Regions from separate parts of the Erwinia persicina genome, predicted to be linked through region 1. Evidence: predicted binding sites of a transcription regulator. Region 1 holds the regulator's gene; the other holds the start of a gene.
The links. The regulator CRP, encoded in region 1, controls carbon source genes, mostly activating them, when cyclic AMP is high. The targets are predictions, from matches to a motif close to ATGTGANNNNNNTCACAT.
Positions count from the first base shown of each region.

Region 1 (16,028 bases):
GTTTGGCCGCTACCGCAAACCCTATTTCCCTCAGGATGAGCTCTACTGGTTTGCTGAACGTGCGCAGCAGGCGACCTTTGTCTGCGAATCCTATGATGTTACGCTGGGTAAAGTGCAACAGGGTGCCGTGGTGTACTGCGATCCCCCTTATGCGCCGTTATCGACCACGGCGAATTTTACGGCGTACCATACCAACAGTTTTAGTATGCGCGAGCAGCAGCATCTGGCCGAACTGGCCTCGGCGCTGGCGCATGAGAACAGCATTACCGTGCTAATCTCCAATCACGATACGCCGCTGACGCGTCAGTGGTATCAGGATGCCGTATTGCACGAAATCAAAGTGCGTCGTTCCATCAGCCGCAGCGGCAATACGCGCAGTAAGGTCAATGAATTGCTGGCGCTGTATACTGGCCGGTGATGACAGCCTGACATCAGGCACAACCAGGGAGAAACGGATGAAACAGTTTTTAATTGCCCCATCAATTCTTTCCGCAGATTTTGCCCGCCTGGGCGAAGACACAGCGAAAGCTCTGGCTGCTGGCGGTGATGTAGTGCATTTCGATGTGATGGATAATCACTATGTGCCAAACCTCACGATGGGGCCAATGGTACTGAAAGCCCTGCGCGATTATGGCGTCACTGCCCCGATTGACGTGCATCTGATGGTCAAACCGGTCGACCGTCTGGTACCTGACTTCGCCAAAGCCGGTGCCAGCTATATCACCTTTCATCCCGAAGCGTCTGAGCATGTTGACCGTACGCTACAGCTGATCAAAGAGCATGGCTGTAAAGCGGGCCTGGTGCTTAACCCGGCGACACCGCTCAGTATTCTCGATTATGTGATGGATAAGCTGGATGTGATCCTGCTGATGTCGGTCAATCCTGGCTTTGGCGGCCAGTCATTTATTCCCGGCACGTTGAATAAACTGCGTCAGGTCCGCAAGCTGATCGATCAGAGTGGCTATGACATCCGTCTGGAAGTGGACGGGGGCGTGAAAGTCGACAACATCGGTGAGATTGCGGCAGCAGGCGCCGATATGTTTGTCGCCGGATCCGCTATTTTTGGTCACCCTGACTATAAGAAAGTGATTGATGACATGCGCACCGAGCTGGAGAAGTCCCGTCATGGCGCCTTTCACTGACATCCGGGCTCTGGCCTTTGATCTGGATGGTACGCTGACCGACAGTGCACCCGGTCTGGCCAGTGCGGTGGATAGCGCGCTGACTGAGCTGAAACTGGCCCCTGCCGGTCTTGGGCTTGTCTCCACCTGGATTGGTAACGGGGCGGATATTCTTATGGAACGCGCCCTGACCTGGGCGCTGGGCCATACGCCGCAGGCGGATCTGCTGCGTGAGGCGCGCGCGCTGATGGACAGACATTATGCCCACAGCGTTGACGGCGGCAGTCAGCTTTACCCCGGTGTGAAAGAGACGCTGGCGGCCCTGTCCACGCACGGGCTGCCGATGGCGCTGGTCACTAACAAACCCACGCCGTTTGTTGCACCACTGCTGGCTTCTCTGGGGATTGCTGAATACTTCTCACTGATTATCGGCGGCGATGACGTGGTGGTGAAAAAACCCCATCCGGCACCGCTATTTCTGGTACTGGGGACATTTGGCCTGCTGCCGGGTGAGTTACTGTTTGTCGGTGATTCTCGCAATGATATTATGGCCGCGCAGGCGGCAGGATGTCCCTGCATTGGCCTGACCTATGGCTATAACTACGGTGAGCCGATTGCCACCAGCCATCCCGACGTCACGCTCGATCATTTTAACGATTTATTGCCCGCACTCGGGCTGTCATTATTCAGGACGGAAACATGAGCAAACCCATCGTATTTAGCGGCGCACAGCCTTCTGGTGAACTCACCATCGGTAACTATTTGGGTGCGCTGCGTCAGTGGGTACAGATGCAGGATGATTATCACTGTATCTACTGCATCGTCGATCTGCATGCCATTACGGTTCGTCAGGACCCGGTTGCGCTGCGCAAGGCGACGCTGGATACCCTGGCGCTTTATCTCGCCTGCGGTATCGACCCGCAGAAAAGCACCATTTTTGTTCAGTCACACGTGCCGGAACATACGCAGCTTGGCTGGATCCTTAACTGCTATACCTATTTCGGTGAGCTGAGCCGTATGACGCAGTTCAAGGATAAATCAGCACGTTACGAAGAGAACATTAACGCCGGCCTGTTTGACTATCCGGTGCTGATGGCGGCCGATATCCTGCTGTACCAGACGACTCAGGTACCGGTGGGTGAAGACCAGAAACAGCATCTGGAGCTGAGCCGCGATGTCGCTTCGCGCTTCAATGCGCTGTACGGTGAGATCTTCAAAGTGCCTGAGCCGTTCATTCCTAAATCAGGCGCACGTGTGATGTCGCTGCTGGAGCCGACCAGGAAGATGTCAAAGTCTGACGATAACCGCAATAACGTTATCGGCCTGCTGGAAGATCCTAAATCGGTGGTGAAGAAGATTAAGCGTGCGATGACCGACGGCGATGAGCCACCGGTGGTGCGTTATGATGTGAAAGAGAAGCCCGGGGTGTCGAACCTGCTGGACATCCTGTCTGGCGTCACCGGTAAGCCGGTTGCTGAACTGGAAGCGGAATTTGCCGGCCAGATGTACGGCCACCTGAAAGGTGCCGTCGCAGACGCCGTGTCCGGGATGTTAAGCGAGCTGCAGGAGCGTTATCACCGTTACCGCAACGATGAAGCATTCCTTGAGCAGGTGATGCGTGACGGTGCGGCGAAAGCCCGTACGCAGGCGCAGGACACGCTGAAAAAGGTCTACGAAGCGATAGGCTTTGTTGCCCAGCCATAATGCATCAGGCTGCGGGGCGTTCGTGCAAAGCGGACGCCCCGTTTAAGCATCATCCCTGTCAGGAACGTTTTTTCAGCGACAAAATGGCCCCGTCATACCAGTAAAGCGTCAGCGTATCGTTGACCGGTACCGTTACCACCGCACCCGGCCCCCAGGGCTCATTTCCGCATATCACGTTAAACCCCCCGGCCACCTGATAACCCTGTTCTGGGTCGTTTTCACCAGCTGGCGTCAGCGTGGGGCTTTTCAGGCAGTTGTCCGTGGCCGGATCGATGGGCCGCTGCGACGTCCCCTTCTCCCACAGGATATGATCAGCGGAAAACGTGACGACTGCCCCCATATACTGCGGATCATTATCCACCACAGCCTGAACTCCGCTACTGTCGACATGTACCGCATCTACCCGCCAGCTGCCTTCCAGCATGGTGTAATCTGCCGTCGCCGCCAGCAGCGGTGGGCTGATCAGCAGGCAGGCCATTATCAGATATTTCATTATTATCTCCTTGCAGTCAGGTCGTTGAAGTATAGAGGCGAATGGCACTTACAGGCTGCTGATTTCACATACGTTAACGCAGTACATCCGTTGGGGCGGCTAAACCGTGATAGGGTAAACAGAGGATGTTATTGAGGAGGGGAATGTATGCGTCCGGAATTACAGTGGATTAACCATGTTCGCCTGCCGCAGCAAGAAGGGCTGTGGCAGATTGAGATCCTGCAGGGCAGGATCGCAGGCATCGTACCGCAGCCTGCGGCCTGCGCCGCCGGGGAAGCGCTGGATGCGGAAGGCGGGCTGGCCCTTCCCCCGTTTATTGAACCGCATATTCATCTGGATACCACCCAAACGGCCGGAGAACCGGCATGGAACCAGTCAGGGACGCTGTTTGAGGGCATTGAGCGGTGGGCAGAGCGTAAGGCGCTGCTGACACACGATGATGTGAAGCAGCGGGCGCGTCAGACGCTGAAGTGGCAGATGGCGAATGGCATTCAACATGTGCGTACTCATATTGATGTCTCCGATCCCTCGCTGACGGCGCTGAAAGCGATGCTGGAAGTGAAGCAGGAGATGGCACCCTGGGTGGATATCCAGCTGGTGGCTTTCCCCCAGGAGGGGATCCTTTCGTATCCTGATGGTGAAGCGTTGCTGGAGCAGGCCATACAACTGGGTGCGGACGTAGTCGGGGCGATACCGCATTTTGAATTCACCCGTGAGTATGGCGTGGAATCGCTGCACCGCACCTTCGCCCTGGCGCAAAAATATCAGCGAATGGTCGACGTTCACTGCGATGAAATTGACGATGAGCAGTCGCGCTTTGTGGAGACGGTGGCAGCACTGGCGCTGCGTGAAAAAATGGGGGAGCGGGTGACGGCCAGCCACACGACGGCGATGCACTCCTATAACGGGGCTTATACCTCCCGTCTGTTCCGCTTGCTGAAGCTCTCAGGGATTAATTTTGTTGCCAACCCGCTGGTGAATATTCATCTGCAGGGGCGATTTGACACCTATCCTAAACGTCGGGGCATTACCCGGGTTAAAGAGATGCTGGAAGCGAATATTAACGTCTGCTTTGGTCACGATGATGTGTTCGATCCCTGGTATCCACTGGGTACGGCCAGCATGTTGCAGGTGCTGCATATGGGGATGCACGTCTGCCAGCTGATGGGCTACGAGCAGCTGGATGCCGGCATCAATCTGATTACCACACACAGTGCCAGAACGCTGCAGCTGAAGGACTACGGCATTGAAAGGGGCAACAGCGCTAATCTGGTGATTCTGCCGGCAGAAAGCGGCTTCGATGCGTTACGTCGTCAGGTACCTGTGCAGTATTCCATCCGTCATGGCCGGGTAATTGCCGAAACGGTACCCGCCACCAGCACGGTTCATCTGGACGCAAGCGAAAAGGTGGATTTCAAACGTTAAACGATGGCGGGGCGATCTTCCTGTCTGACGGTCACGTGTTGCTGATGTGCGCAGACATTGAGGCAGGCCGCGAAACACGGTCTGCCTCAACCTGGTTTTTAGTGAGAACCCATATGGCCGTGCAGCTTGTGCTTGCTGACAAAGCCGAGCAGCAGACACATCACAAACACGACGGCGTAGAGGCCGTTTGCCGTGGCCAGCGCCGCGTGAGCGCCGCCTTTCTCGACGATAGGGCCGGTCACCACGAAGGTCAGCATGGTGCCTACGGTGCCGCAGGTCAGGATAAAGTTCACCAGTTTGGGTGAAGCCACTTTGGTCTGCAGCGACCCCAGGGTGATGATGGTGGTATAGATGGCACTGGAGAAGAAGCCCAGACTCATCATGATCCATTTCAGCATCGATGCATCACTGGACGTGATAAACCAGTACATCAGCGCAGTGGCTGCCAGCGCCAGCACGGTGAGAATACGCTGAGGATCGAAGAAGCGCAGGATGGCGCTGAAGGCCCACATGCCAATCATATAGGCTGTCCAGAAGTTACCGACCAGGCTACCGGCCTGACCGATATCCATGCCCATCGTTTTGGTCGCGTAGAGCGGCACCCAACCGATAAAACCGAGCTGGCCGAGGATATAACACAGTGCAGCCACCGACAGCAGGCCCACGCCGATCCCCCATTTCTCTTTGATGACCGGCTCGCCGCTGGTGGCTTTTTTACCCAGCACCGGGAACTCAAAGCACAGGGCCAGAATAAAGATCGCCACGTAAATCACACCGATGCAGGCATAGACCCAATACCACGGCAGAGCGCGCGCAAGGATAGCGGCAGCAATAATCGGGAAAATGGTACCGGCCATGCTGAAAAAGGAGTCAGTAAACAGCAGGCGCGAGCCACGCTGACGGCCTTCATACAGATGGGTGATCAGGAACGTACCAATGGACATGGTGATACCGCTCACCACCCCGAGGACAAACATACACAGAGAGAAGACGGTCAGGCTGTGGCTGTTCATCAGCCCCAGAACGGCCAGCACCATCAGCACGAAGCCGAAGATCAGCTGGCGTTTGAGGGGGACGATTTCCATCAGCCAGGCGTTAAGAAACACCGCCAGCAGGATGCCGGCATTCAGGAAGGTAAAGGTATTGCTCATCTGAGCGACGGGCAGCTGGAAGTAGGCCGCAATATTCTCCAGAACCATACCGGTAACGATAACCACTGCACCGGTCAGCGCATAGGAGAAGAAGCTGATCCAGGTAAGCCCGATTCGATCGCGATTTGTCATAGTGGAAACCTGTTTGAAAGAGATGTTCACCGGGCGGAATGCCCGTGCCAGACAGGAGGAGTTTAACGATATTCGTGATCTGCATAAATCTTTACTGAAACTAATATTTTCATATTTCATTCATATCGTGATCATAGTCACTATTTTTCGACGCTCAGTAACGTTTGCTTTCATAACGTTGCCGCGTAAATAAAGGTAAAACGCTGGCGCGCTGGTAAGTGCCTCTTTACAATCACCGTTGGTTATATGGTTTGTCGCACTCAGTAAGGAATCTTTCATGTTGAAACGTACGTTAACCGCGGTGGCGACCGTTCTGGCACTGTCTTCGATCTCTGCCTCCGCCATGGCTGCGAAGGGGGATACGCATGTGCTGCTGACCACTTCTGCGGGTAATATTGAACTGGAACTGAACAACCAGAAAGCACCGGTGTCGGTGAATAATTTTGTGGATTACGTGAACAGTGGTTTTTACAACAACACGATTTTTCATCGCGTGATCCCAGGCTTTATGTTGCAGGGTGGCGGTTTTACCGCTGATATGCAGCAGAAGCAGCCTAAACCGCCGATTAAAAATGAAGCGGATAATGGCCTGCTGAATAAACGCGGTACCATTTCAATGGCGCGTACTGCTGATAAGGACAGTGCCACCAGCCAGTTCTTTATCAACGTGGCAGATAATGCCTTCCTCGATCACGGTCAGCGTGACTTTGGCTATGCCGTTTTCGGTAAAGTCGTTAAAGGCATGGACGTTGCCGATAAGATTGGCCAGGTACAGACCAAAGATGTCGGGCCTTACCAGAATGTTCCGGTGACCCCGGTGGTGATCCTCTCTGCGAAAGTGCTGCCATAATTCTTTCACTGGCCACTCTGTCAGGATCGCCCGCAGGCGGTCCTGGTATCAGGACCTCCCATGCTGCTTCTGATCGACAACTACGACTCCTTCACCTGGAACCTCTACCAGTATTTTTCTGAGCTGGGGGCCGAGGTATGCGTTCACCGTAATGATGAGATCACCCTTGATGAGATCGCCGCGCTGGCCCCTCAGCATCTGGTGATCTCGCCCGGGCCCTGCACTCCTGATGACGCCGGCATCTCGCTGGACGTCATCCGTCATTTCGCTGGTCACATTCCCCTTCTGGGGGTTTGCCTCGGGCATCAGGCCATTGCACAGGTACTCGGCGGGCGGGTGGTGCGCGCGCGTAAAGTGATGCACGGTAAGACGTCGCTGATTGAACACCGAGATGAGGGCGTGTTTGCCGGGCTGAATCATCCGCTGACGGTGACCCGCTATCACTCGCTGATTGTTGAAGCTGACAGCCTGCCTGAAGAATGTGAAGTCACCGCATGGACGATGGATGATCGCGGCCAGCCCGATGAGATCATGGGGTTCAGGCACCGCACACTGCCGCTGGAAGGGGTACAGTTCCATCCGGAAAGCATCCTGAGTGAACAGGGACATCAACTGCTGGCTAATTTCCTCAAACGTTGATTATCGGTTGCCTTTATTTGATTTTTTATGCATATTTTATGACTATATTTTCATGGCGCGAAAAAGCATAAATGGCGAGGTAGTGAATGACGGCGGAAAAAATGGCGGTAACACGCGCGACGTTTGACGAGGTGATTTTGCCTGTTTATGCACCAGCACAGTTTGTGCCGGTGAAAGGCAAAGGCAGCCGCGTGTGGGATCAGCAGGGCAAAGAGTACATTGACTTCTCCGGCGGCATTGCGGTGACGGCGCTGGGGCACTGCCATCCGGCGTTGGTGGAGGCGTTAAAAAGCCAGGGAGAAACCCTGTGGCATACCAGTAATGTCTTCACCAATGAGCCAGCACTGCGCCTGGCGAGCAAGCTGATACAGGCCACTTTTGCCGAGCGTGTCTTTTTCGCGAACTCCGGTGCTGAAGCTAACGAAGCCGCGTTTAAGCTGGCGCGTTACTATGCCACCAAACGCCACAGTCCGTTTAAAAGCAAGATTATTGCTTTCCATAATGCTTTTCACGGCCGCACGCTGTTTACGGTTTCCGTTGGCGGCCAGCCGAAATACTCTGATGGCTTCGGGCCCAAACCTGCTGATATCGTCCACGTGCCGTTTAACGACCTGGCTGCCGTGAAAGCGGTTATCGACGATCATACTTGCGCTATTGTGGTGGAGCCGATTCAGGGCGAAGGCGGCGTGATGCCGGCGACGCAGGAATTTATGCAGGGTCTGCGTCAGCTGTGTGATGAGCATCATGCGCTGCTGGTGCTGGATGAAGTACAGAGTGGTATGGGCCGCAGCGGCAGGCTGTTCGCCCATGAGCATTATGGTGTTCAGCCAGATATTCTGACCACGGCCAAAGCACTGGGCGGCGGTTTCCCGGTCAGCGCGATGCTGACGACCAACGAGATTGCCTCTGTCATGGCGCCGGGTGTTCATGGCACCACCTACGGTGGCAACCCGCTGGCCTGTGCCGTGGCTGAAGCGGCACTGGATATCATCAATACGCCGGCAGTGCTCAACGGTGTGGAAGAGCGTCGTCAGCTGTTTGTTGATGCGCTGGCGTCGCTGGATGCCCGCTTCGATCTGTTCAGCGATATCCGTGGCAAAGGCCTGCTGATTGGCGCGGCACTGAAACCGCAGCACGCAGGTAAAGCACGTGACCTGCTGAATGCCGCGGCAGAGGCGGGTGTGATGGTGCTGGTGGCCGGAACCGATGTGATGCGCTTTGCGCCGTCGCTGGTGATTGAACCGACCGACATTGTTGAAGGCATGGCCCGATTCGCGACGGCCGTCGAAAACGTGTTATAGGGAACGCTTTTTTCCGGTCGTCCCGTGCTGATAAAGCCCGGGGAGGTTGGGGATGAGGCGGAAAAAACAGCGGCACTCACGTCTTCGATTTACGCAGATGGCGTGACAGCCAGCGGCCATGATGTGGGCGCTGGCTCCAGGTGAGTGATGAGATGGTATGCATCACGCTGAGATGGCCAAGGATGCGTCTAACATGCCGCTCCATGATGGTTACCGGGCCCTGGTGGAAATCCTCCGGCGCATCCAGGACATTACTGCCTGAATCGGGCCCGTCGTATTCCAGACGCTGCTGGCAGCGCTGCAGGGCAATTTCACAGGACTGCAGATAGCGCTCTGCCAGCGTGGGCGTCAGCATGGTGTGTTCACGCGCCAGAATGGTCATGGCGTTAATGTGCTCCACAATAAACTGGCTGTGCGTGACCCACAGCTGCATATCGGACAGGTAACTGGAGTTAAAGCCGGGCTCCTGCATCGCCTGATGCAGGGAGTTAAACAGCGCATTGTGCGCCTGATTGACCCGCATTCGCTGGTAAGCCAGTTTCACGGCATCCTGTTCGTTTCCCAGCAGCATCTGTAATGCCTCCTGATAGGTCTCCAGCGCATCGTGCGCATTCTGCCGCATCAACCCACTTTGCCACTGTGGCCATAACCAGATCATGCCGCCAAAGGCGATCAGGCAGCCCATCAGTGTGTCCAGCAGCCTCGGCAGCAGGAACTGCGCGCCATTCAGAGCGAGCAACTGTAACGAGTAAACCGCGGTGACGGTGAAGCCCACCGTGGCCCAGCCATAGAATTTGCGGATAAACAGATAGCTCACCAGCGTAATGATCAGCATGACCAGTAGCACCCAGGACTCTGGTGCATGAAGACCCAGCGTGGCGGCAGCGATGATCAGCCCGGCCAGCGTTCCCAGTGCTCTGTGCTGAATACGCACCCGGGTGGCGCTGTAACCATTAAGGCTGACAAACATTACCGTCATCAGGATCCAGTAAGGCTTCGGCAGGTTGAAGAACAGCGCCAGGGAACTGGCAAAGGTGAGCATGACCGCATAGCGTGCAGCGGTGCGCAGGGCTGAGGATTTCAGCGACAGGTAGCTCTTCAGCGCCGGAAGCAGAGGAAGGCGACGCTGGCGGTCGGCCATCAGGTCACGGCGGTACAGCGGACGCTGAGTGCGCAGCACACGTGCGATGCGGCTGAAGTGGTAATAACAAAAGTGGCCGACGGGGTTGTCCGGGTGCTGACGAGCGATCTTTTCCAGTGCCTGAAGAGGCTTATCCATTGTAAAGCGCTCAGGATAACGATGATAAAGAATATCATCGGCCAGTACCCGCAGTCTGGCGGCAATGGTCTGTGCGTTCCAGCGGATCACCGCTTCGGCATGGCTTTTTTCCACCAGCTTTTGCACTTCTTCCGGCTGATGCAGGCTGACCGCAATATGTTCCTGCAGATCAAGCGCCACCTGGAATGCACGTGTCAGACGCTGGTAGTGGCTGTCCCGATTGGCGGACAACATATGCATCTGCTGATAGCAGGTGTTAATCAGATCGACGGCTTTCTGCTGGCGCGCCAGCAGTGGGGGCAGGGCAGTCTGTGGATCGGTAAGTCGGGTCAGCAGAGTGTATTTAGCTTCACAGTAGTCAGCCAGTTCGCGATACAGCAGGCTGAGGGTTTCACGCATCGGCTGCTCTTTCCACAGCCAGAACCAGAACCAGTTAAATGCCCCGTACCAGACGGTCCCCAAAATATATAACAGCGGCGGTTGCCACAACGGCATCCGCCCCGCCAGGCTGAGCGTGAAGATGGCGGCTATTAACGAAGCCGGCAGCAGGCGGCCATGAAGGGGGCTAATCTCACCCGTGACGCCCAGCACTAAGGCCATGATCAGCAGAATAACCGGCAACGGCACGCCCTCTAACCCGGCGTACTGGATCAGGAAGCTGCTGGAGGCGAACAGACACCCGCCGACGATGAGGCGTTTAAAGAAGCGTTTGTGGGGGGTATCCAGACCGGCGTTATTACAGCAGGCGGGCACTAAGGAGAAAAGCAGTCCGTTTTGCAGGTTGCCCAGCATCCAGCCGATCGCCACGGGTAAACACAGCACCAGCGTTTGTCTGAGCGCATAGTTAACTTCCGGGTGATAGATAATTCTCCGCCACATGAGCCACACCAAATAAAAACGGCGCGACAGGGCGTCGCGCCGTGGGTTCAGAGCCGGTTAACGTGTGCCGTATACAACGATGGTTTTACCATGTGCCGAGATCAGGTTCTGATCTTCCAGCATTTTCAGAATACGGCCTACGGTTTCACGGGAGCAGCCGACAATCTGGCCGATCTCCTGACGGGTGATTTTAATTTGCATGCCGTCCGGGTGCGTCATGGCATCGGGCTGTTTGGCCAGATTCAGTAACGTCTGGGCAATGCGTCCGGTGACATCCAGGAAAGCTAAATTACCCACTTTCTCTGACGTAACCTGCAGTCGACTCGCCATCTGTGAAGAGAGACGCATCAGAATGTCAGGATTCACCTGAATCAGCTGACGGAATTTTTTGTAAGAGATTTCAGCCACTTCACAGGCTGTTTTCGCACGTACCCATGCACTGCGTTCCTGACCTTCTTCAAAGAGGCCCAGTTCGCCAATAAAGTCGCCCTGGTTGAGGTAAGAGAGGATCATCTCTTTGCCTTCTTCATCCTTGATTAACACCGCTACAGAACCTTTAACGATGTAATAGAGGGTTTCCGCCTTTTCACCCTGATGTATCAGCGTGCTTTTGGATGGATATTTGTGAATATGGCAATGTGACAGGAACCATTCGAGTGTAGGGTCTGTTTGCGGTTTGCCGAGAACCATTCGCTGTTATCCTCTGTTTGTAATCGTGCCTAAATATACCCTCTATTCTGCGGGGGAGAAGTGCGTTACCGCTAACCTGCCGCGCGAAATATTTTAGGATATCAGGGGATGAGTCCCTGTCAGGCGTTGAAATATTCAAGCGTTCCCATAGGAATTATACGGGCCTCTGTTAAGAGCATGGCTCGTGCTGTCGTCCCGTTTTACTGTGCATTGTCTTGCCAGTAAATAATTGCAGCTTTGTTTGTAGCACAGCTTTACAAGGCTGTCTTCTGTTGTCTCGCTTCAGCATAGTTGGAAAAAGGCAGCGTTGCCGTTTTTATTGACACAGCGTACTCTGCGGTAACTGAATGAAATCGAGGATTTTGTTATGCAGGCACGTGTTAAATGGGTTGAAGGGCTGACATTTTTGGGAGAATCCTCATCGGGTCATCAGGTGTTGATGGACGGTAACTCCGGGGATAAAGCACCCAGCCCGATGGAGATGGTGCTGATGGCCGCCGGAGGCTGTAGCGCCATTGATGTGGTTTCTATTTTACAAAAAGGCCGTCATGACGTGGCTGATTGCGAAGTGAAGCTCACGTCGGAGCGCCGTGAAGATGCTCCGCGAATCTTCACGCACATTAATCTGCATTTTATTGTCAGCGGCAAAGCGCTGGGTGATAAAGCCGTCTCACGCGCCGTCGACCTTTCCGCAGAGAAATACTGTTCGGTGGCCATTATGTTGGGGCAGGGTGTCAAAATGAGTCACAGCTACGAGGTCATTGACCTCGCCTGACAGCATGTGACTGATGTCTGCGCGAGGGGCGTACAGTTCCCTCGCGTCACTCTTTTCCTCCCGCCATCTTCGCCAGCGGCACATCATGCTGAGCACGTCATCACGCGCATTTCACGCCACAGTCTGGTGAGGTGAGCGCAGTATATTTCATCCTGTTTACTGTCCTTCACGCTGATTTACCGGCGCAGTGACCGAAGGTCTGAATACTCCGGCCTGTCGTTCTATCGTTTCAACTAATCACGGAGTGATGATGAATACCAAGACGTTAATTCAGGATGTCACCGCAAAAGTGTTGCATTGGCGGCGTCATATCCACGCCCACCCGGAACTCTCTTTTCATGAACAGGGCACGGCCGACTATGTCGCTGCTGAACTGGAAAAGTTTGGTCCTCTGGCTATCAGCCGGCCCACCCCCAACAGTGTGCTGGCTGAACTTTCAGGCCCACACAGCGGGGAATGCATTGCTCTGCGGGCCGATATGGATGCCCTGCCCATTGAAGAGCTGAATCAGGAGCCGTTTACCTCGCGTCATCGCGGCGTGATGCATGCCTGCGGGCACGATGCGCATACGGCGATGCTGATGGGGGCTGCCTGGGTGTTATGCCAGCAGCAGGCGCAGATGGCAGGGAAGGTGCGATTCATCTTTCAGCATGCGGAAGAAGTGCCACCGGGGGGGGCCAGTGAGCTGGTAAAGCTCGGCGTGCTGGACGGAGTATCACAGATTTATGGTTTACACGTGTTTCCCACCCTGCCAACGGGGACGGTGGCGGTGAAAGAGGGCGTCTTCAGTGCCGCCTGTGACAATTTTGACCTGGTGTTACAGGGAAAGGGGGCGCATGCGGCGATGCCGCAGCAGAGTACGGACCCGCTGGTGTTGGGCGCGAGTGTGGTCGGGGCGTTGCAGCAAATCGTATCACGCCGGCTGGACGCGAACGATGGCGCGGTACTGACGGTGGCCAGCTTCCAGTGCGGGGACAGTTACAACGTTATCCCTGACAAAGCCCATCTGCGCGGTACGTTACGCACGCTCAGCCCCCACAACCGCAGTACGATCCCGCGCATGATGTCACAGCTGCTGGACGGGATGACGCAGGGGGTGGGGGCCAGCTATGTGCTTAAATGGACGCCCGGGTACACCACCGGCGTGAATCATCCGGATGCCTGCCGTATCGCGCGAGAGACCGTTATCGCCACCCAGGGAGAGAAGGCATTGCAGGTGATGACGACCCCGATGTTTGGCTGCGAGGATTTTTCTGCCTATCAACAGGTGATACCGGGCTGCTTCCTGTGGGTGGGATCGGGGGATCAGGAGAAAGGCACCTGCTGGGGATTACATAATCCCCATTTTCGCCTTGATGAAGATGTGTTGAGTATCGGCGTCAGCCTGCACGTCGGCTTTATTCACCGTCTGCTGATGAAAGCGTAACGCCGTCCCCAGGGGGTCAGCCGATCTTTTTGCCTTCGATAAGGTTCCGGACCAGCGGCCCCATAATCAGCTCCATGGCCAGCCCCATTTTACCGCCCGGCACCACCAGGGTTTTAATATGGGAGATAAACGACCCCTGTATCATCGACAGCAGATAGGGAAAGTCGATGTTCTCCAGCCCCTGGAAGTGGATCACCACAAAGCTTTCGTCCAGTGACGGGATGCCACGTGCGGCAAACGGGTTTGAAGTATCTACCGTCGGCACGCGCTGAAAGTTGATATGGGTGCGTGAGAACTGCGGGGTAATGAAATTGATGTAGTCCTCCATGGAACGTACGACCGAATCCATGACTGCCTCACGGGAATGACCCCGCTCGCCGGTATCCCTGACCAGCTTCTGAATCCACTCCAGGTTAACAATTGGTACGACGCCAACCAGCAGGTCGACTTTCTCGGCGACATTATGCTGTGGAGTCATCACGCCACCGTGCAGCCCTTCATAAAAAAGAACATCAGTGGGCTCCGGAAGCGGCTGCCAGGGGGTAAAGGTACCCGGCACCTGGTTCCACGGTACGGCTTCATCATAGGTGTGCAAATACTTGCGCGACTGGCCTTTTCCGCTGCGGCCATATTCGCTGAAGGTTTCTTCCAGCAGGCCGAAGTCATTGGCCTCCGGGCCAAAATAACTGATGTGTTTCCCCATATCGCGCGCCTTACGGATCGCCATATCCATCTCCGGGCGGGTGAAACGGTGAAAACTGTCCCCTTCGACCTCGGCGGCACGCAGATTAAGCTGCTGAAAAATCTTCCTGAAGGCCAGGCTGGTGGTGGTGGTTCCTGCCCCGCTGGAGCCGGTGACGGCGATAACCGGATGTTTGGCTGACATGACGAACAACTCCCTTCGATAGGTCGGACGGACGGATCATTGTTAACATGTTTCGCCCGCTAAAGTCATCTCTGCTCATCGCGAAACTGGCCGCGCGGCATGATGTTGATGGATTCATGCAGCTCAGACCACACCAGCACCACGTCGCCGCTGTTAAGCTGACGGCGGACATCCTCCACTTTCTGTTTTAACGATCGTTCCTGTTCGCCATAGTCAGTGCCTTCACGCAGCACAAAAGATTCAATGAGGTTATCAAGCGTCTCGGTATCCAGTTCTTTCCAGGGAATAATCATCAGTTGTCCAGCCAGGTAGTTAGCCATTGCGGAATACGCTGTTCCAGCCACATTTGTGGCTTACGCAGCGTTCCGCCTACAAAACCCACGTGCCCGCCGTGCTGCGTTAGCTGATACTCGATGCTGGGAGGCAGCAAAGCGACATCGGGGATCACGTCCGGGGTCATAAAGGGGTCATCTTTCGCATGGATCACCAGCAGCGGTTTGCGCACGTCGGGCAGCAGCGGCATTGCACTGCAACGATGATAGTAGTCAGTGGCATCGACAAAACCGTGCGCGCGGGCTGTGATCGCATCATCAAAATCACGGAGCAGGCGCAGCGCCTTAAGCTGCGTCAGATCGACAGGGAGAGTCCCGGGCCAGGCAATAAGTTTGCGTTCGGCATTTTGCTTCAGCAGACCCAGCAGATAACGCTGATAAACGCGCGAAAAACCCTGTTCCAGGCGCTGACTACAGGGTTCCAGCATCAGCGGGGCGGAAACCACCACGCCAGCGTCCAGCAGGCATGCCTCACCCTGTTTACCCATCAGGCAGGCGAGCATATTGCCACCCAGTGAAATGCCCACCCCAGCCGTCGGGACGGTGCCCCATTCGTCCCGTAACCATTGCAGAAAGTAGCTGGCATCCTCTGTCTCACCGGAGTGGTAAATTCGATTCAGCCGGTTAGGCACGCCGCTGCAGCCCCGAAAATGCATCACGACGCCAAGCCAGCCGCGATTTTTGCATGCCTGAAGCAGCCCATGTGCATACGGGCTGTGAAAACTCCCTTCCAGGCCATGGAACAGCACCACACGCGGTTTGTCACGTGCACCCGCCGGATCTTCGCTCCACGCCAGATCGACAAAATCACTGTCCGGTAAGGTCAGCCGCTGCCAGTGCGGTTGCAGCGTCACCCGACGGCGCAGCAGACGCGGCAAAAGGGTTTGCAGATGGGGATTACTGGCACCGGTCAGGGGACGAAAAACGTCAGGGTTCAGGTGATTA
Region 1 is NZ_CP082141.1:350,038-366,065, forward strand. Features, by position in the region: gene dam (adenine-specific DNA-methyltransferase) at 1-418, shown strand, start outside; gene rpe (ribulose-phosphate 3-epimerase) at 456-1,142, shown strand; gene K6L24_RS01500 (phosphoglycolate phosphatase) at 1,126-1,824, shown strand; gene trpS (tryptophan--tRNA ligase) at 1,821-2,825, shown strand; gene K6L24_RS01510 (hypothetical protein) at 2,884-3,318, opposite strand; gene K6L24_RS01515 (cytosine deaminase) at 3,466-4,743, shown strand; gene tsgA (MFS transporter TsgA) at 4,842-6,026, opposite strand; gene ppiA (peptidylprolyl isomerase A) at 6,304-6,876, shown strand; gene K6L24_RS01530 (aminodeoxychorismate synthase component II) at 6,937-7,515, shown strand; gene argD (bifunctional acetylornithine/succinyldiaminopimelate transaminase) at 7,602-8,816, shown strand; gene K6L24_RS01540 (YccS/YhfK family putative transporter) at 8,893-10,974, opposite strand; gene crp (cAMP-activated global transcriptional regulator CRP) at 11,032-11,664, opposite strand; gene K6L24_RS01550 (OsmC family protein) at 12,032-12,439, shown strand; gene K6L24_RS01555 (amidohydrolase) at 12,687-13,865, shown strand; gene K6L24_RS01560 (phosphoribulokinase) at 13,882-14,751, opposite strand; gene K6L24_RS01565 (YheU family protein) at 14,817-15,044, opposite strand; gene K6L24_RS01570 (hydrolase) at 15,044-16,028, opposite strand, start outside.

Region 2 (16,028 bases), 2.3 Mb from region 1:
GCGTCGAAGCCATCGATAAGCTGACGTTGCGCTATCTCGAAGCGGGTAAAACCCTGCGTCTGCGCCACCTGAGTGAAGATTGCATCAGCCTGTTACAGCAGGCCGGACCGTTCTGCAGCCATGAACTTGACGACCCTGATTATAAAGTTGCCAGCAACGATGCCTGAACCATAAAGCAACGGCCGGGCCTGCCGATAACATAAAAATCGTCGTTTTACGACGGCGAAGGCAGAGTTAACTTCTATAGTTTATCTGTACGGCGATTTTATTCACTGGCAGGATGCCCGTTAACTGGCCCGGCAGCATGAAAAACGATTTCCTTTGTATTCCAGTCCATACGCTCAGTGGCGAGCTAATCGCCATTGATCTCAGCTATCGGCCACAGCCGGGTGCTCATAGCGGGCCACCGGTAACGTCACTGACTCCCCAGGATCGGCTGCTGAATCAGCTGCTGATCGTCGAAGAGCAGGGTGATTATTTTCGCCAGCAGGGTCTGATGTGCAGTGTCGCCATTGATTTTCAGCTGGCGCGCGCGGTATCAGAGTCATCGTTTATTCAGCAGATCCTCAGCCAGCTTCCTTTTGTGCGGCTGAAGCTGTCGGAAGACTTTCCTAATCTGCACGATGGAATGAATAATCCTTTGCTGCGTACCCTGATTGAACAGTTAAATATTTTGTGGCTGGACGATCTGGGGGCGGGGGATGCGAATCTGAACGCGCTGCAGTCCAATATGTTCGAAGCCGTGAAGCTCGATCGCCAGTTCTATCTGGAAAACGTCAATAAGCCGTTCTTCACCGTGCTGATTAATCATATCCGGGAATACACTAACCGGGTCATTGTCGGTGGCGCTGCGGGGGACAGTCAGCTGGCGTTGCTGCGTAAAAGCAAAGTCTGGGGAGTTGAGGGCTATTTCAGCCCCTCACTGACGCTGGCGGGTCTGGAACACCAGGACCACCGCCGCTGTGAAAACCGCTAACCGCGGGCAGAGCCCGCAGCGACAACAGGCCTGGCCGGATACCGTCAGACCGCTTTAAAACTGTGCAGGCGGTTCATCGCCTTCAGGCGATCTTCTTTCAGCCACACTTCGGTACAGCGTGCCGCTTCGTCAATCGCGTTATCAATCAGCGTCTGTTCTGCTGCCTGGGGTTTCCCCAGCACAAAACCCACCACTTTATTTCGGTCGCCAGGATGGCCAATGCCAATGCGCAGGCGATGGAAATCCAGGCTGTTACCCAGCTTACTGATAATATCTTTTAGCCCGTTATGGCCGCCATGCCCACCGCCCTGCTTGAATTTTGCCACGCCAGGGTTAAGGTCCAGTTCGTCATGAGCCACGAGGATCTCCTCGGGCGCAATGCGATAAAAGGTCGCCATCGCCGCCACGGCTTTACCGCTCAGGTTCATAAAGGTGGTCGGTACCAGAAGGCGCACATCCTCACCGCCAATGTTTAAGCGTGCGGTATAGCCGTAAAATTTGCTCTCTTCTTTTAATGACTGATGATGACGTTCAGCCAGCAGGTCAACATACCAGGCACCGGCGTTATGGCGTGTAGCGGCGTATTCAGCGCCGGGGTTGGCAAGGCCAACGATCAGTTTGATGCTGCTCACGAGTGGGTTTCCTGAAGCGTGCGGGGTGAAAACGGCTAGTTTACTGAAGCGGCAGCGATAACTCAAAGATCTGCCACCGTTGTGATAAAAATCACAATAATACAGCCAGGTGATAATACGTTTTCTATATAAAAACAGCCGGTTAGACGTAAAGTTTTGTCAAAGTTTTAGCTATAAATGTGATCATCCACTCATCAGAGATACTGAAGATTGCCTAGACTATCTGCATCTGGCAACGGAGTTGCCTTTCAATACTGACTGGAGGTGCGCAATGAAACGTAAACATTCACACATGATGGGTAATGCCCTGATGGTATTAGGTCTGGTGGTGATGATAGGTGGAGTAGGCTACTCGGTACTGAATCAGATGCCACAGCTCAACTTGCCGCAGTTTATGGTCCATGGTGCCATCTTTAGCATCTTTATTGGCGCGCTGCTGTGGCTGGTCGGGGCCAGAATCAGCGGCCGGGAAAAAATTGCCGATCGTTATTACTGGGTGCGTCACTGCGGAGACAAGCGTTGTCGTCAGGGTTCCGGTCATCAGCCTCATCGCTGATATTTCCTGTGCCTGACGCCGGCAAACCGGGGTCAGGCCTGCCTTCCTGTCCCACCCGTGCCCGCTTTTCCAGCCCGGAAAATGCGTTGTCAAAGATCTTAACCTGATTTCTTCCTGCCGCCTTCGCCTGATACAACGCTTCATCGGCTGCGGCCATCAGATGCTCAATATCGTCACACCCGGGTTCACAGCCCGCGATCCCAATGCTGACGCTGTAACTGACGTTCTCCGGGCAGGAATGCTCGACCCCCTGTCGGATACGCTCCGCCACCTGCAGGCTCTCTTCCTCAGAACACATCACGACGGCGGCAAACTCTTCACCGCCAAGGCGGGCAAAATAACTGCCCGGCGGCAGCTGTCCGGCCACCTGACGGCAGAAGTCCTTCAGTACCCGATCGCCCTGTGAATGACCGAACCGGTCATTGATGGTTTTAAAATGGTCAAGGTCAAACAGCATCACCGACAACAGCTGCTGGCTGCAGTGCCAGCTGCCGGCCAGTTGACTGGTTTTTTCGAACAGGGCCCGCCGGTTCCATACCCCGGTCAGCGGATCAAGCAGTGAGGCCTGGCGATAGATAATCTGCGTGCGCTCATTGACCATCGCCATCATCGTAAAGCTCAGTCCAATGACCACCAGGATGGACTCCAGAATCACATAAACCGAAAAGGTTGAGCCCCCAATCGCGCCGTGCAGTGGATTGGGGATGCCGCCGTCGAGCAGCCCCCGCGTCACGTTAAAGCTCAGGTGGATAGCCAGCAGCAGTTGTGCGGGCCACCAGGTTACCGGCAGCAGCAGGCGCGCACGCTGCAGCTCATAAATCATCGCAGAGGTGAACAGTATGCACAGCAGGGAGCTCAGCAGAATGCGTGACGACAGGGAATAATAGAAGCCGGGCAGCAGGCACAGCCCGGCCCATGTCGCCAGGCTCAGGATCCACAACCAGCTGAAGCGGGCTCCCCGCAGCGCCCGGAATGCATTCAGCTGGAGTCCATACGCGCAAAGGATCAGCAGATTTCCCACCACAATGGGGAGAAACATCATGCCGGAGCTGCGCAGGCTGCTCAGAGCGACCGCCACAATACTCAACAGCAGTGAGAAACAATTAAACCCCAGAACCCGGTTGTACTGTGCGCCACGCCAGGCAAACACCATGATAATACTGAGGAAAGCCAGTACATAGAGTTCGCAAATAAACAGCGTATAAACATCAAGACGCATTTTAGGATTATTCCTGGGTGAGCAATGACAGCAAAATATCACTAATAAATACTCACCAACAGGGGGGGCTGAAGCGTTCCAGTAAAAAATTAATCATTTCCGGAAAATGCCTGGCGGGCAGGTAACAGGCAGCGCCAGATAGCGACAGTGCATATCAGGGTGAGGGCCATCAGCATCCACAGCAACTGCTGAAAAGCCTGCTCGGCCAGCGGCAGCAGGGGCGCGCTGGTAAGATGGTAACTGGCCAGCAGGCGAACATTGTCCGGCGATCCGCCGCTGGCAGCCAACTGATGCAGGAGCAACTGACTGAAGAGCATACTGACGCTGGCCAGCGCCACCCCTTCACCTGCCACGCGTACCGTACTGAAAATGCCGGTTGCCATCCCGGCGCGCTCTGGCGGGACCACGCTGACCGAAAGGTTATCCATCAGTCCCCAGGGCAAACCGCTGCCGATGCCGGTCATCAGCATGGCCAGTAGCGTCAGCAGCAACGAACTTTGCGGGGTGACCAGAGAAAGCAGGCCAATGCCCGCAGCGGCCAGTACCAGCCCCGCACAGCAGAGAGTACGGGGCGAAACCCGCCGGGACAGCGTGACGGCAAGGGACGGCATGACCAGCATCGGCAGGGAGAGAGGCAGCATCAGCAGGCCTGTTGTCAGGGCGTCAAATCCGTAATATCCCATAAAGCGCAGCGGCAGCAGCACCAGCAGGACAACAAAACAGTAGCAGGTGGCTACCGGCAGCAGCTGAACCCCGACAAAGCGTCCGTAGCGAAACAGCGTGAGGTCGAGCATCGGCCTGGCGCTGCGCCGTTCAAAATGAATAAACAGCAGGCCTGCCGCCAGGGAAGCGAGCAATAAACCGGGTGCCAGATAATCGCTACTGCCATCAGCCAGCTGAAGCATTCCCCACGTGAACAGCGTCAGCATGGCGCTGAAGGTGACGATACCGGGCCAGTCAAGCGCGTGCGCATGAGGATTCCGTGACTCAGGCAGGGCACGTATGCCAGTGACAAGGGCCAGCACGCCAAACAGCGCGCAGCAGAGAAAGACGCTGCGCCAGCCTGCCAGTGCCATCAGCCCACCGGCAATCACCGGCCCGGCCGCCAGACCGATGCCGAAGCTGGTGCCCAGCAGGCTGAAGGCCCGCGCCCTTTCACTCCCGTCAAACGCACTGGCCAGCGCCGCGCCACCCCCGGCCAGTGCCGCGGCGGCGGCGGCCCCCTGCAGCGCTCTCACCCCATCCAGCCAGACAACGGAGGGCACCCAGCCTGTGATTAGCGACAGCAGCGTAAATAAGCTGACTCCGCTGATAAACAGGCGCTTACGGCCGTAGCGATCGGCCAGGGTTCCTGCCGCCATCAGCAGGCTGCCGAAACTGAGCAGAAAGGCATTGGTGATCCAACTGAGAACCAGAGGCGATGCCCCCGGCTGCAGGGCGATGGCCGGCGTGGCAATGACGCCGGCGGAAAAGCTCAGGGGCAGCATCATCGCGGCGCTGCATACGGCCAGCAGACTCAGGCGGCCACGTGGTGACGACAGTGTCAGGATACTCATCGGTCATACTCCGCTTTATTCAGACAGAGAAGCAGGATAGATTGGCGTTATCCGTCGATAAACAGGCCAGATGGCCACAGATAAAGGACAAAAAGTATCGAATGAGTAGCGTGGAGAGTCTGAGCGGTCTTAATGCATTTGTGAAAGCCGCGCAGCTGGGCAGTTTTGTGGCGGCTGCTGAACGGCTCGGCGTGTCGGCGTCGGCAATTGGTAAGAGTATCGCCCGACTGGAGGGCAGTCTCGGCGTCAGCCTGTTTAATCGCAGCACGCGCAGTCTGAGCCTGACCGAGGAAGGGCAGATGTTCTATGAGCGCAGCCAGCGCATCGTCGCGGAACTGGAGGAAGCGGAACAGGAGCTGTCGACGTTGATGGCCGTACCCCGTGGCCGCCTGCGTCTGAGTTTCCCGGCGATTGGTTATCACCTGTTGCTGCCTCTGTTGCCCGGTTTTACCCGGCAGTATCCCGAAATTGAACTGGATCTCGATTTTAACGACCGTCTGGTCGATGTGATCGGAGAGGGCTACGACGCGGTGCTGCGCAGCGGGGACTTTGCTGATTCCCGGCTAAAGGCACGCAGGATGGGCGGCTTTCGTTTTCGTGTCGTCGGGTCTGACCGCTATTTCCGTGATTATGGCATCCCGCGTGTTCCTGCCGACCTCGCACAACACACCTGTCTGCTTTATCGTTTTGCCGGCAATGGTCAGATCCAGCCGTGGCAGTTTGACGGGGGGGAAGGGCATGTGCAAACGCCCGCCGGACCGCTGGTTTTCAATAACCTGGAAGCGCAAATTTCTGCTGCCCGTCGCGGTCTGGGGCTGATTTATGTGCCGGACTTTGCCGTGGCGGACGCGCTGCGATGCGGTGAGTTGTGCAGCGTGCTGGAGGATCACATTGGTGCGGGCGGGCAGTTTTCGCTGCTGTGGCCAGGAAACCGGCACCTGTTACCTAAGCTGCGGGTACTGATTGATTACCTGGCAGAGCATATCGCTTTAAGCAAATAAAAAAAGGGGACAGGTGTGACCTGTCCTCTTTTAGGCGGGTTGACCTTACGTGCCGACCGAAACTAAAGGTCAACCCGCCAGGTCAGGCCGGGATTAGTGCTCAAACATCGCAGAAATCGATTCTTCGTTGCTGATACGACGGATCGCTTCAGCCAGCATGCCTGACAGGGTCAGGGTACGCACGTTTGGCAGGGCTTTAATCTCTTCCGGCAGCGGGATGGTATCGCAGACCACGACTTCATCAATCACCGAGTTGCGCAGGTTTTCAACCGCGTTGCCCGAGAAGATAGGGTGAGTCGCATAGGCAAATACGCGTTTCGCACCGCGCTCTTTCAGCGCTTCCGCTGCTTTGCACAGGGTACCACCGGTATCAATCATATCGTCTACCAGCACACAGTCACGGCCAGCAACATCACCGATGATATGCATCACCTGAGATATGTTGGCACGCGGACGGCGCTTATCGATAATCGCCATATCGGTGTCGTTCAGTAGTTTAGCGATAGCACGTGCACGTACCACGCCGCCGATGTCCGGGGAAACCACGATCGGGTTCACCAGGCCAATCTGCAGCATATCTTCGAGCAGGATCGGGCTACCAAATACGTTATCAACCGGGACGTCAAAGAAGCCCTGAATCTGTTCCGCGTGAAGATCCACAGTCAGAACACGGTCAACACCCACGCTGGAAAGGAAGTCAGCAACGACCTTAGCCGTAATGGGGACACGCGCAGAGCGCACGCGGCGGTCCTGACGTGCATAGCCAAAGTAAGGGATAACGGCAGTAATACGACCCGCAGAGGCACGGCGCAGGGCGTCAACCATCACAACCAGTTCCATCAGGTTGTCATTGGTGGGGGCACAGGTGGACTGGATGATGAAAATATCACCACCGCGTACATTTTCGTTAATTTGTACGCTCACTTCACCATCGCTGAAACGACCGACGGCGGCGTCGCCCAGGCTGGTGTAAAGGCGGTTGGCAATACGTTGTGCTAGTTCGGGGGTGGCGTTACCAGCAAAAAGCTTCATATCAGGCACGAGAGGAACCTCAGGCTTTGCGTCCAGAGAATGAAATATCGTTAGCGGCACTGGGCGGAATACCGCTTACGGTTTCATACGGGTGTGTGTCATATAGAGCAGCTGTGCAGCGTCCGGAACAGGAGTGACGCTGTCACATCAGCTCAATTGCCCTGTAAGTCTGCGGTGCAGCGGCGAGATATTAACACCTCGCGCAACAAACCCCTGCAGATTTTTCGGGGCCAGCTCAAGCACCTGGCGTGCGGCATACTCGGTGTCGAATTCAGCAAACACGCAAGCACCCGTTCCAGTCAGGCGCGACGGCGCGTATTCTAGCAGCCAGGAAACAAGCTGTTCAACCTCGCGAAAACGATTTCTTACTACTGCTTCACAATCATTGCGGAAATTGGTGGTTAATAACGCGCTGATTTCGCGTTTCGGCGTATTTCTGGTCAGGTCAGGATCGTTAAACACCAGCGGGGTTGCCACGCTGACCCCGGGGTGCATCACCAGATACCACTTTTCCGCCGGGGAAACGGGTGTGAGCTGTTCGCCAACGCCTTCCGCAAAAGCCGAGAACCCCCGCACAAAAACCGGGACGTCTGCGCCCAACTGCAGTCCCCATTCCGCCAGCTGTTGAAAACTGAAGCCGGTGTTCCAGATATGGTTGAGCGCCACCAGTACCGTCGCTGCATTGGAGGAACCGCCCCCCAGACCACCGCCCATGGGTAAACGTTTCTCCACGCCCAGCGTGGCCCCTGCTGTTGCCGGAAGCACACCCTGTGCCCTGGCCTGATCGCGCAGCAGCTCTGCCGCCCGGACAATCAGGTTCTGTGCATCGGGCACGCCGTTAACCGGGGTCAGCAGTTGCAGTTCGCCACTATTGTTGGCTTCAATCGTCAGCGTATCGCCGTAGTCGAGAAACTGAAACAGGGTCTGAAGGTCATGATAGCCGTCGGGACGACGGCCGGTGATATAGAGAAAAAGATTCAGCTTTGCCGGGGCAGGCCAGGTTGTGATCATTTTACGGTCCAGCTGTCCATCTTCAGTTTGATACGCTGATCGCCTTCACGCAGTTCAAGATTTGACGGCAGCGGCGGGGTTTGCTGACGGTCATAGCCCTGATAGGTGACTTTCCACTGTTTCCCGTCCTGGCTGTAGTTCACTTCACGCAGACGATACTGGTCGTCGAGGGTGAAATCCTTCGCATCGCCAGGCAGGCCGAGGATCCACTGACGCAGGTTATCCAGCGGAATGCTCATGCCGGTGAGCTGAGAGATCATCTTCGCAGCATCATTGCTGACGTAGCGTTTGCCTTTGTTGTCGACAATCTGTGCCACCTGGCCCTGCTGATCCAGCTGCAGTTCGGTACTGCCCAGCGGATTGGTCAGCAGCAGGCGGTAACGATCGGGGGCGGTCTGCTGCCAGTTAAAGCGGGCGTAAACTTTCTGCCGGTCAGAGAGGTAGGCAAAGGCCCCGCGCGTCTGATACTGGCTGATTTTTTCCACGGCCTGCTGATGTTCACGCCACTGGGGTGACGCAGGGCTCTGCCCGGGTTTCTGTGCGGAATCCGGTGTAACACAGCCGGCCAGTACCACGGCAGCCAGGGGAAGAAGCCGCAGCAGGCGGCGATTCGGCATTAACAACATCAGGGTCAGCTCCTCAGACTCGGTTCGGCATAGATGCCGTCATCAACCGACCACGCTAACCAGCTAAAACGGCGGCGTCAATGTGCAAATTGTCTCATTTGATCGACAAGAGGTATATCTTGTTACAGGGATAGGCCAACCATGGCTTTTATTGATCCCGCGCATCTTGTAGAATGCGCCTCACAAAACCCTATCAACTGTGGGATAACCCCAACCTGGTACCATGACGTTACTGGCTCTCGGCATCAATCATAAAACGGCACCTGTGGCGCTGCGTGAACGTGTAACGTTCTCGCCGGACACGCTGGAACAGGCGCTGAACAGCCTGCTGGCGCAGCCGCTGGTACAGGGCGGCGTTGTGCTGTCTACCTGTAACCGAACCGAGCTGTATCTGAGCGTCGAGCAGCAGGAAAACCTGCAAGAGCAACTGGTCACCTGGCTGTGTGATTACCATAAGTTGAGTGTTGATGAAGTGCGTAAAAGCCTTTACTGGCACCATGATAACGATGCGGTCAGCCATCTGATGCGTGTCGCCAGCGGGCTGGACTCGCTGGTACTGGGTGAACCACAAATTCTCGGTCAGGTGAAAAAAGCCTTTGCTGATTCCCAGCGCGGCCACTCGCTGTCCAGTGAGCTGGAGCGGATGTTCCAGAAATCCTTCTCCGTTGCTAAACGCGTGCGTACCGAAACTGAAATCGGTGCCAGCGCCGTGTCGGTGGCGTTTGCCGCCTGTACGCTGGCGCGGCAGATTTTTGAATCTCTCTCGACCGTGAGCGTACTGCTGGTAGGGGCCGGTGAAACGATCGAACTGGCCGCCCGACATCTTCATCAGCATAAAGTGAAGAAGCTGATGATTGCCAACCGAACCCGTGAACGCGCGCAGGTGCTGGCCGATGAAGTGGGCGCAGAGGTGATCAGCCTGCCGGACATTGACTCCCGCCTGGCTGAAGCCGACATTATTATCAGTTCTACCGCCAGTCCGCTGCCGATTATTGGTAAAGGAATGGTCGAGCGGGCGCTAAAACAGCGCCGTAACCAGCCCATGCTGCTGGTCGATATTGCCGTCCCGCGAGATGTAGAGCCGGAAGTGGGCAAACTGCCCAACGCCTACCTTTACAGCGTGGATGACCTGCAGGCGATTATTGAAAGCAACATGGCGCAGCGTCAGGCTGCCGCGGTGCAGGCTGAAACCATCGTGGTGCAGGAAAGCAGCGAATTTATGTCCTGGCTGCGGGCGCAGAGCGCCGTTGAAACCATCCGCGATTACCGCTCACAGGCGGAGCAGGTTCGGGCTGAACTGGAAGCGCGGGCCATTGCTGCCCTCCAGCAGGGCGGCAATGCCGAAGACGTGCTGCGTGACCTGGCCCACAAACTGACTAACCGTCTGATCCACGCCCCAACCAAATCTCTTCAGCAGGCCGCCCGTGATGGTGATGGCGAACGTCTGCAAATTTTACGCGACAGCCTCGGGCTGGAATAGCGTTTCAAGCCTCTTTTTTACAAGGTAAAATAATACGAATGAAGCCTTCTATTGTTGCCAAACTGGAAGCCTTGCAGGAGCGCCACGAAGAAGTGGAGGCCATGCTGGGTGATGCCGGCGTGATTGCCGATCAGGATCGTTTTCGTGCGCTCTCCCGTGAATATGCCCAGCTAACCGACGTCAGTCAGTGTTTCCGTCAGTGGCAGCAAACCCAGGAAGATATCGAGACCGCTGAAATGATGCTCGATGACCTGGAAATGCGCGAGATGGCTCAGGAAGAGCTGAAAGAAGCACGTACGGCCAGCGAAGCGCTTGAGCAACAGTTACAGGTGCTGTTACTGCCAAAAGACCCGGATGATGAGCGTAACTGCTATCTTGAAATTCGCGCCGGAACCGGCGGTGACGAAGCGGCCATCTTTGCCGGCGATCTGTTCCGCATGTACAGCCGTTATGCGGAATCGCGCCGCTGGCGGGTGGAAGTGATGAGCGCCAACGAAGGTGAACACGGCGGCTATAAAGAAGTGATTGCCAAAGTGATCGGTGAGGGCGCTTACGGCCGGTTGAAGTTTGAATCCGGCGGTCACCGCGTGCAGCGCGTACCGGAAACGGAGTCCCAGGGACGTATTCACACGTCAGCCTGTACCGTCGCCGTTCTGCCGGAAGTTCCGGAAGCCGAACTGCCGGAAATTAACCCCTCCGATCTGAAAATTGATACGTTCCGTTCATCCGGCGCCGGTGGCCAGCACGTTAACACCACCGACTCTGCCATTCGTATTACCCACCTGCCGACCGGCATTGTGGTGGAGTGCCAGGACGAACGTTCCCAGCATAAAAACAAAGCGAAGGCGCTTGGCGTGCTCGGATCGCGTATTCGTGCCGCAGAGATGGCGCGCCGCCAGGAACAGGAGTCGTCAACGCGCCGTAACCTGCTGGGCAGCGGCGATCGTTCAGACCGTAACCGCACCTATAACTTCCCCCAGGGGCGTGTGACCGATCACCGTATCAACCTGACCATTTATCGTCTCGACGAGGCAATGGAAGGTAAACTGGATGCGCTGATTGAGCCGATCGTGCAGGAATATCAGGCCGATCAGCTGGCTGCCCTTGCCGGGAACGACTAGTGCAGATCCGCGCCTGGCGGCGCCAGGCCATCGCTCAGCTGCCTGACAGCGACAGCCCAAAGCGGGATGCGGAGATCCTGCTGGAAAAAGTGACCGGTAAATCCCGCGCCTGGTTAATCGCGTTTGACGATGAGGTGCTGACAGCAGCGCAGCTGGCGCAGCTGGATGCGCTGCTTGCCCGCCGCGCCGTGGGTGAGCCGGTAGCGTACCTGACCGGAGAGCGTGAGTTCTGGTCACTGTCACTGACGGTGTCTCCCGATACCCTGATCCCACGCCCGGACAGCGAAGTGTTGGTAGAACAGGCCCTGGCGCGGCTGCCCGCCGGAGGTTGTCAGGTACTCGATTTGGGTACCGGTACGGGGGCGATTGCGCTGGCGCTGGCCAGCGAACGTCGCGACTGTCAGATCACCGGCGTGGATCGCATTCCTGCGGCTGTGGCGCTGGCACAGCATAATGCCCGCAAACTGGCGCTGCCCAACGCCCTTTTCCTGCAAAGTGACTGGTTTTCTGCGCTGTCCGGGCAGCAGTTCGCCGTGATTGTCAGTAATCCCCCTTACATTGATGCCGCCGATGGCCATCTGTCGCAGGGTGACGTGCGTTTTGAACCCGCCAGCGCGCTGGTGGCTGACGATCAGGGGCTGGCCGATATTAAAATAATTGCCGCACAGGCGGGCCAGTACCTGTTTCAGAATGGCTGGCTGCTGCTGGAGCACGGCTGGCAGCAGGGGGAGCAAGTGCGAAACATTTTGCGTGACAACCACTTCCATGCGGTGGAAACCTGTCAGGATTATGGCGGTAATGACCGTGTGACATTCGGACAACATCAAGGTAAATAAGGAAATTTATGGCTGGCTGGTATCTTCCGCTCAAGCAGTTTCATCTGTTCACCGTTGCGATCACACTGCTGATGTTTGTGCTGCGCTTTTACTGGCTTCAGACACATTCTGCGCTGCTGCAGCGCCGCTGGGTGCGGATTGTTCCCCACCTGAATGATACGCTGTTGCTGCTGTCAGGCGCGCTGCTGGTGGCAATCACCCATTTTTATCCCTTTACCCCACAAGGTAACTGGCTGACTGAGAAGCTGTTTGGCGTTATTATCTATATCGTGCTGGGTTTTATTGCTTTAGGGCGTCGCCCACGCGCGCAAAAAGTGCGCTGGATAGCCTTCATTGTGGCGTTAGTCGCCATTGTGGCCATCGTGTATCTCGCCACAACTAAAATGCCATTGCTGGGGTTTGTATGACGTCTGTCGCTGATTTTGATTTTACCGCAGCGCCGCTGAGTGAGGCGGTGATTACCGCATCGCTGGCTATTCGCAGCGATTTCCCGGCTGAAGATGTCAGAAAGCAGTTATCGGCGCTGGTGACCGAAGCTCGAGCGGAAATCCCGTCCGAGCTTGCTGCAGATTTACAGGTTGAACAACTGATTGAACTGTTCTGGGGCCGCTGGGGTTTTGGCGGTGCCAGTGGCGTCTATCGCCTCTCTGATACGCTGTGGCTGGATAACGTATTGAGGAGCCGTCAGGGAACGGCTGTCTCGCTGGGGGTGATTTTCCTGCATATCGCCGATAAGCTGGATTTACCGCTGTTCCCGGTGATCTTCCCCACTCAGTTGATTCTGCGTGCTGAATGGGTCGATGAAGATATGTGGTTAATTAACCCTTTCGATGGTGAAACCCTGGATGAACACACGCTGGAAGTGTGGCTGAAGGGCAATATCGGGCCGGTTGCAGAGCTCTATGATGACGATCTGCAGGAGGCCGAACCGCTAATGGTCTTGCGTAAGATGCTGGATACGCTGAAGTCTGCCCTGATGGATGAGAAACAGATGGAGATGGCGCTGCACGTCAGCCAGGTGTTGGTGCAGATGGATCCGGAAGACCCGTATGAAATTCGCGATCGGGGGCTGATTTTTGCCCAGCTGGAGTGTGAGCACGTGGCCCTCAACGATTTGACCTACTTCGTTGAGCAGTGCCCGGAAGATCCGATCAGTGAAATGATCAAAGTGCAGATTCACTCAATAGAACAGAAACAGATTACCCTTCACTAACTGAAGTGAACTCTATAAAGGCGAAGATATGAAACAAAAAGTGGTTAGCATTGGTGATATCAAGGTCGCAAACGATCTGCCGTTCGTCCTGTTTGGTGGCATGAACGTGCTGGAATCTCGCGATCTGGCTATGCGTATCTGCGAACACTACGTCACTGTTACCCAGAAACTGGGTATTCCTTACGTGTTCAAAGCCTCGTTTGATAAAGCCAACCGCTCCTCTATTCATTCATACCGTGGCCCGGGCCTGGAAGAGGGCATGAAGATCTTCCAGGAGATTAAGCAGGCATTCGGTGTGAAAATCATCACTGACGTGCATGAAGCCAGTCAGGCGCAGGCAGTAGCTGACGTAGTGGATGTGATCCAGCTTCCGGCTTTCCTTGCCCGTCAGACCGACCTGGTAGAAGCAATGGCGAAAACCGGCGCGGTGATTAACGTCAAAAAACCGCAGTTCGTCAGCCCGGGTCAGATGGGCAATATCGTGGATAAGTTCGCAGAAGGCGGGAATGATAAAGTCATCCTCTGCGATCGTGGCGCTAACTTCGGTTACGACAATCTGGTGGTTGACATGCTGGGTTTCAACGTCATGAAGCAGGTCTCTAACGGCAGCCCGGTGATCTTCGATGTGACGCATGCTCTGCAGTGCCGTGATCCGATGGGGGCCGCTTCCAGTGGCCGCCGTGCGCAGGTCTCCGAGCTGGCGCGTGCCGGTATGGCTGTCGGGATTGCCGGTCTGTTTATTGAAGCTCACCCGGACCCGGCCAATGCAAAATGCGACGGTCCTTCTGCGCTGCCGCTGGACAAACTGGAACCGTTCCTGGTACAGATGAAAGCCATTGATGACCTGGTTAAAAGTTTTGCTGAACTGGATACCAGCAACTAACTTTGCCTTATCCCCAGGCGGGCCCGTCAACGGACCCGCCTTTTTTCTGCCCCCACCCCGCCTGAATCCACCGCTTTTTTTGACCTACAATGGAAAGGTAATCTAAGGAGTTTCTATGAAAAAAATCATCTTACTACTCGCCGGCGCCCTGGCACTGAACGGATGCAGCAACGCTCAGACGACCGCTGATGCGCCGGACGCCGCCCGGTTAGCTAACCGCCTGTTTACGCTGAGTGCCGTAGATGGGAAGGCCGTCACCCCACATCAGGGAATGAAGCCGGGGATAGGTTTTGCTGAGGATCTGAAGGTGAGTGGCGTGATGTGTAATCGCTTCTTCGGGCAGGGTAAGCTGGAGCAGGGGCGTCTGAGCGTACCGCAACTGGCCTCGACGCGTATGATGTGTAGCGATCCGCAGCTTAACCAGTGGGAGCAGACGTTATCCACGGTGCTGACCCGGGGTGCGGAGGTCAGGCTGAGCGGAATGACGCTGACGCTGTCGGGTAGCGGGCATACGCTGGAATATCAGGCCCAGTAATCAGAATGTGTTAACGGGGGCGGGCCGGTCTGACGACCGGCCCGCCCCTTTCTTATGCCACGAAGACTTACAGCATGATGGTCATCAGGTAGGCAATAAACAGCGCCAGGTGCGCCGCACCGTTCAGTACATTAGTACGTCCTGTGGAGAACGAAATCTGACACAGCAGCAGCGCGGCAATCATCACCACCATCTGCGGCGGCTCAAGACCAAAGATCAGCTGCTGCCCGGTCAGGGTGGCGATCAGCGTCACGGCGGGCACCGTCAGTGAGATGGTGGCCAGTACGGAACCGAAGAACAGGTTCATCGCACGCTGCACCTGGTTAGCCAGAACCGCCTTAATCGCGCCCAGCCCTTCAGGGGAGAGGATCAGTAATGCCACCAGGAAGCCGGTAAACTGCTCCGGGGCTTTCAGTTCGGTCAGCAGCGACTCCAGCGTATTGGCGTTCATCTTGGTGACCGCAATCACCGCAATCAGATGAACCAGCAGCCAGACGGTGTGCCAGGTACTGGAGTGGGCCGACGGTTTACCGTGGTGCGGGTCGTCCCCCTCGTCCTCATGCTCATAGACAAACAGGCTCTGGTGCGTTTTGGTCTGGATCAGCAGGAAAACCCAGTACATCGCAGCGGAAATCCCGGAAACCAGCAGCGCCTGCATGACCGTAAAGTTACCGCCGGGCAGCGCGTTCGGGAACACCAGGACGATAATCCCGAGTGGGAAAATAGCGATAAGGTACTGTTTAACCCCGGCCAGGTTCACATACTGTGTGGCAAACTTTCGCCCGCCGAGCAGCAATGCTGCGCCCACCAGTCCGCAGGTCACAATCATAATGATCGAATAAAGCGTATCGCGCATCAGCGCCGGGGCAGCGTCACCGGTGGCCATCAGGGCGGAAATCAGACTGACTTCAAGGATTACAACGGAAAGACTGAGGATCAGGGAGCCGTAGGGTTCGCCCAGGCGGTGTGCCAGTACGTCAGCGTGGCGGACGACGCTGAAGGCGCTGCTGAGGATCGCAACGAGGGCAATCAGGTTAATGACGACGACCAGGGAGAAGGTAGCGGTGTTACCCCAGAACCATAATATGATTAATGCAGCGACAGGTAAGATGAGGGAATACTCGGTGTGGCGGGTTTTACTGCTCTCTTGCGCACTCATAGGCAAACGCTCCTTATCTTGTATCCTGTGGACCCGGAAATAGCAGATTCTGCCACGGGTCTGTTAAACATAGTCTGACAATATGAAAGACAAGTGGCGAAAGTATAACCTTTTTTTCGCCAAAACTGAAGAAATTTACGTCCTTTTACGGTTTGACTTAGAAAAGTTCATATACCCGCTATTTATTCCTCT
Region 2 is NZ_CP082141.1:2,738,650-2,754,677, reverse strand. Features, by position in the region: gene K6L24_RS12485 (SulP family inorganic anion transporter) at 1-167, shown strand, start outside; gene K6L24_RS12480 (EAL domain-containing protein) at 305-976, shown strand; gene pth (aminoacyl-tRNA hydrolase) at 1,021-1,608, opposite strand; gene ychH (stress-induced protein YchH) at 1,880-2,164, shown strand; gene K6L24_RS12465 (GGDEF domain-containing protein) at 2,067-3,383, opposite strand; gene K6L24_RS12460 (MFS transporter) at 3,473-4,939, opposite strand; gene K6L24_RS12455 (LysR family transcriptional regulator) at 5,050-5,940, shown strand; gene prs (ribose-phosphate diphosphokinase) at 6,034-6,981, opposite strand; gene ispE (4-(cytidine 5'-diphospho)-2-C-methyl-D-erythritol kinase) at 7,120-7,983, opposite strand; gene lolB (lipoprotein insertase outer membrane protein LolB) at 7,980-8,606, opposite strand; gene hemA (glutamyl-tRNA reductase) at 8,833-10,089, shown strand; gene prfA (peptide chain release factor 1) at 10,128-11,210, shown strand; gene prmC (peptide chain release factor N(5)-glutamine methyltransferase) at 11,210-12,046, shown strand; gene K6L24_RS12420 (SirB2 family protein) at 12,055-12,453, shown strand; gene sirB1 (invasion regulator SirB1) at 12,450-13,259, shown strand; gene kdsA (3-deoxy-8-phosphooctulonate synthase) at 13,288-14,142, shown strand; gene K6L24_RS12405 (META domain-containing protein) at 14,258-14,677, shown strand; gene chaA (sodium-potassium/proton antiporter ChaA) at 14,745-15,836, opposite strand.
Region 2: a site for CRP is predicted at 1,688-1,705, ahead of pth (aminoacyl-tRNA hydrolase). Genes of this name have one in related genera too.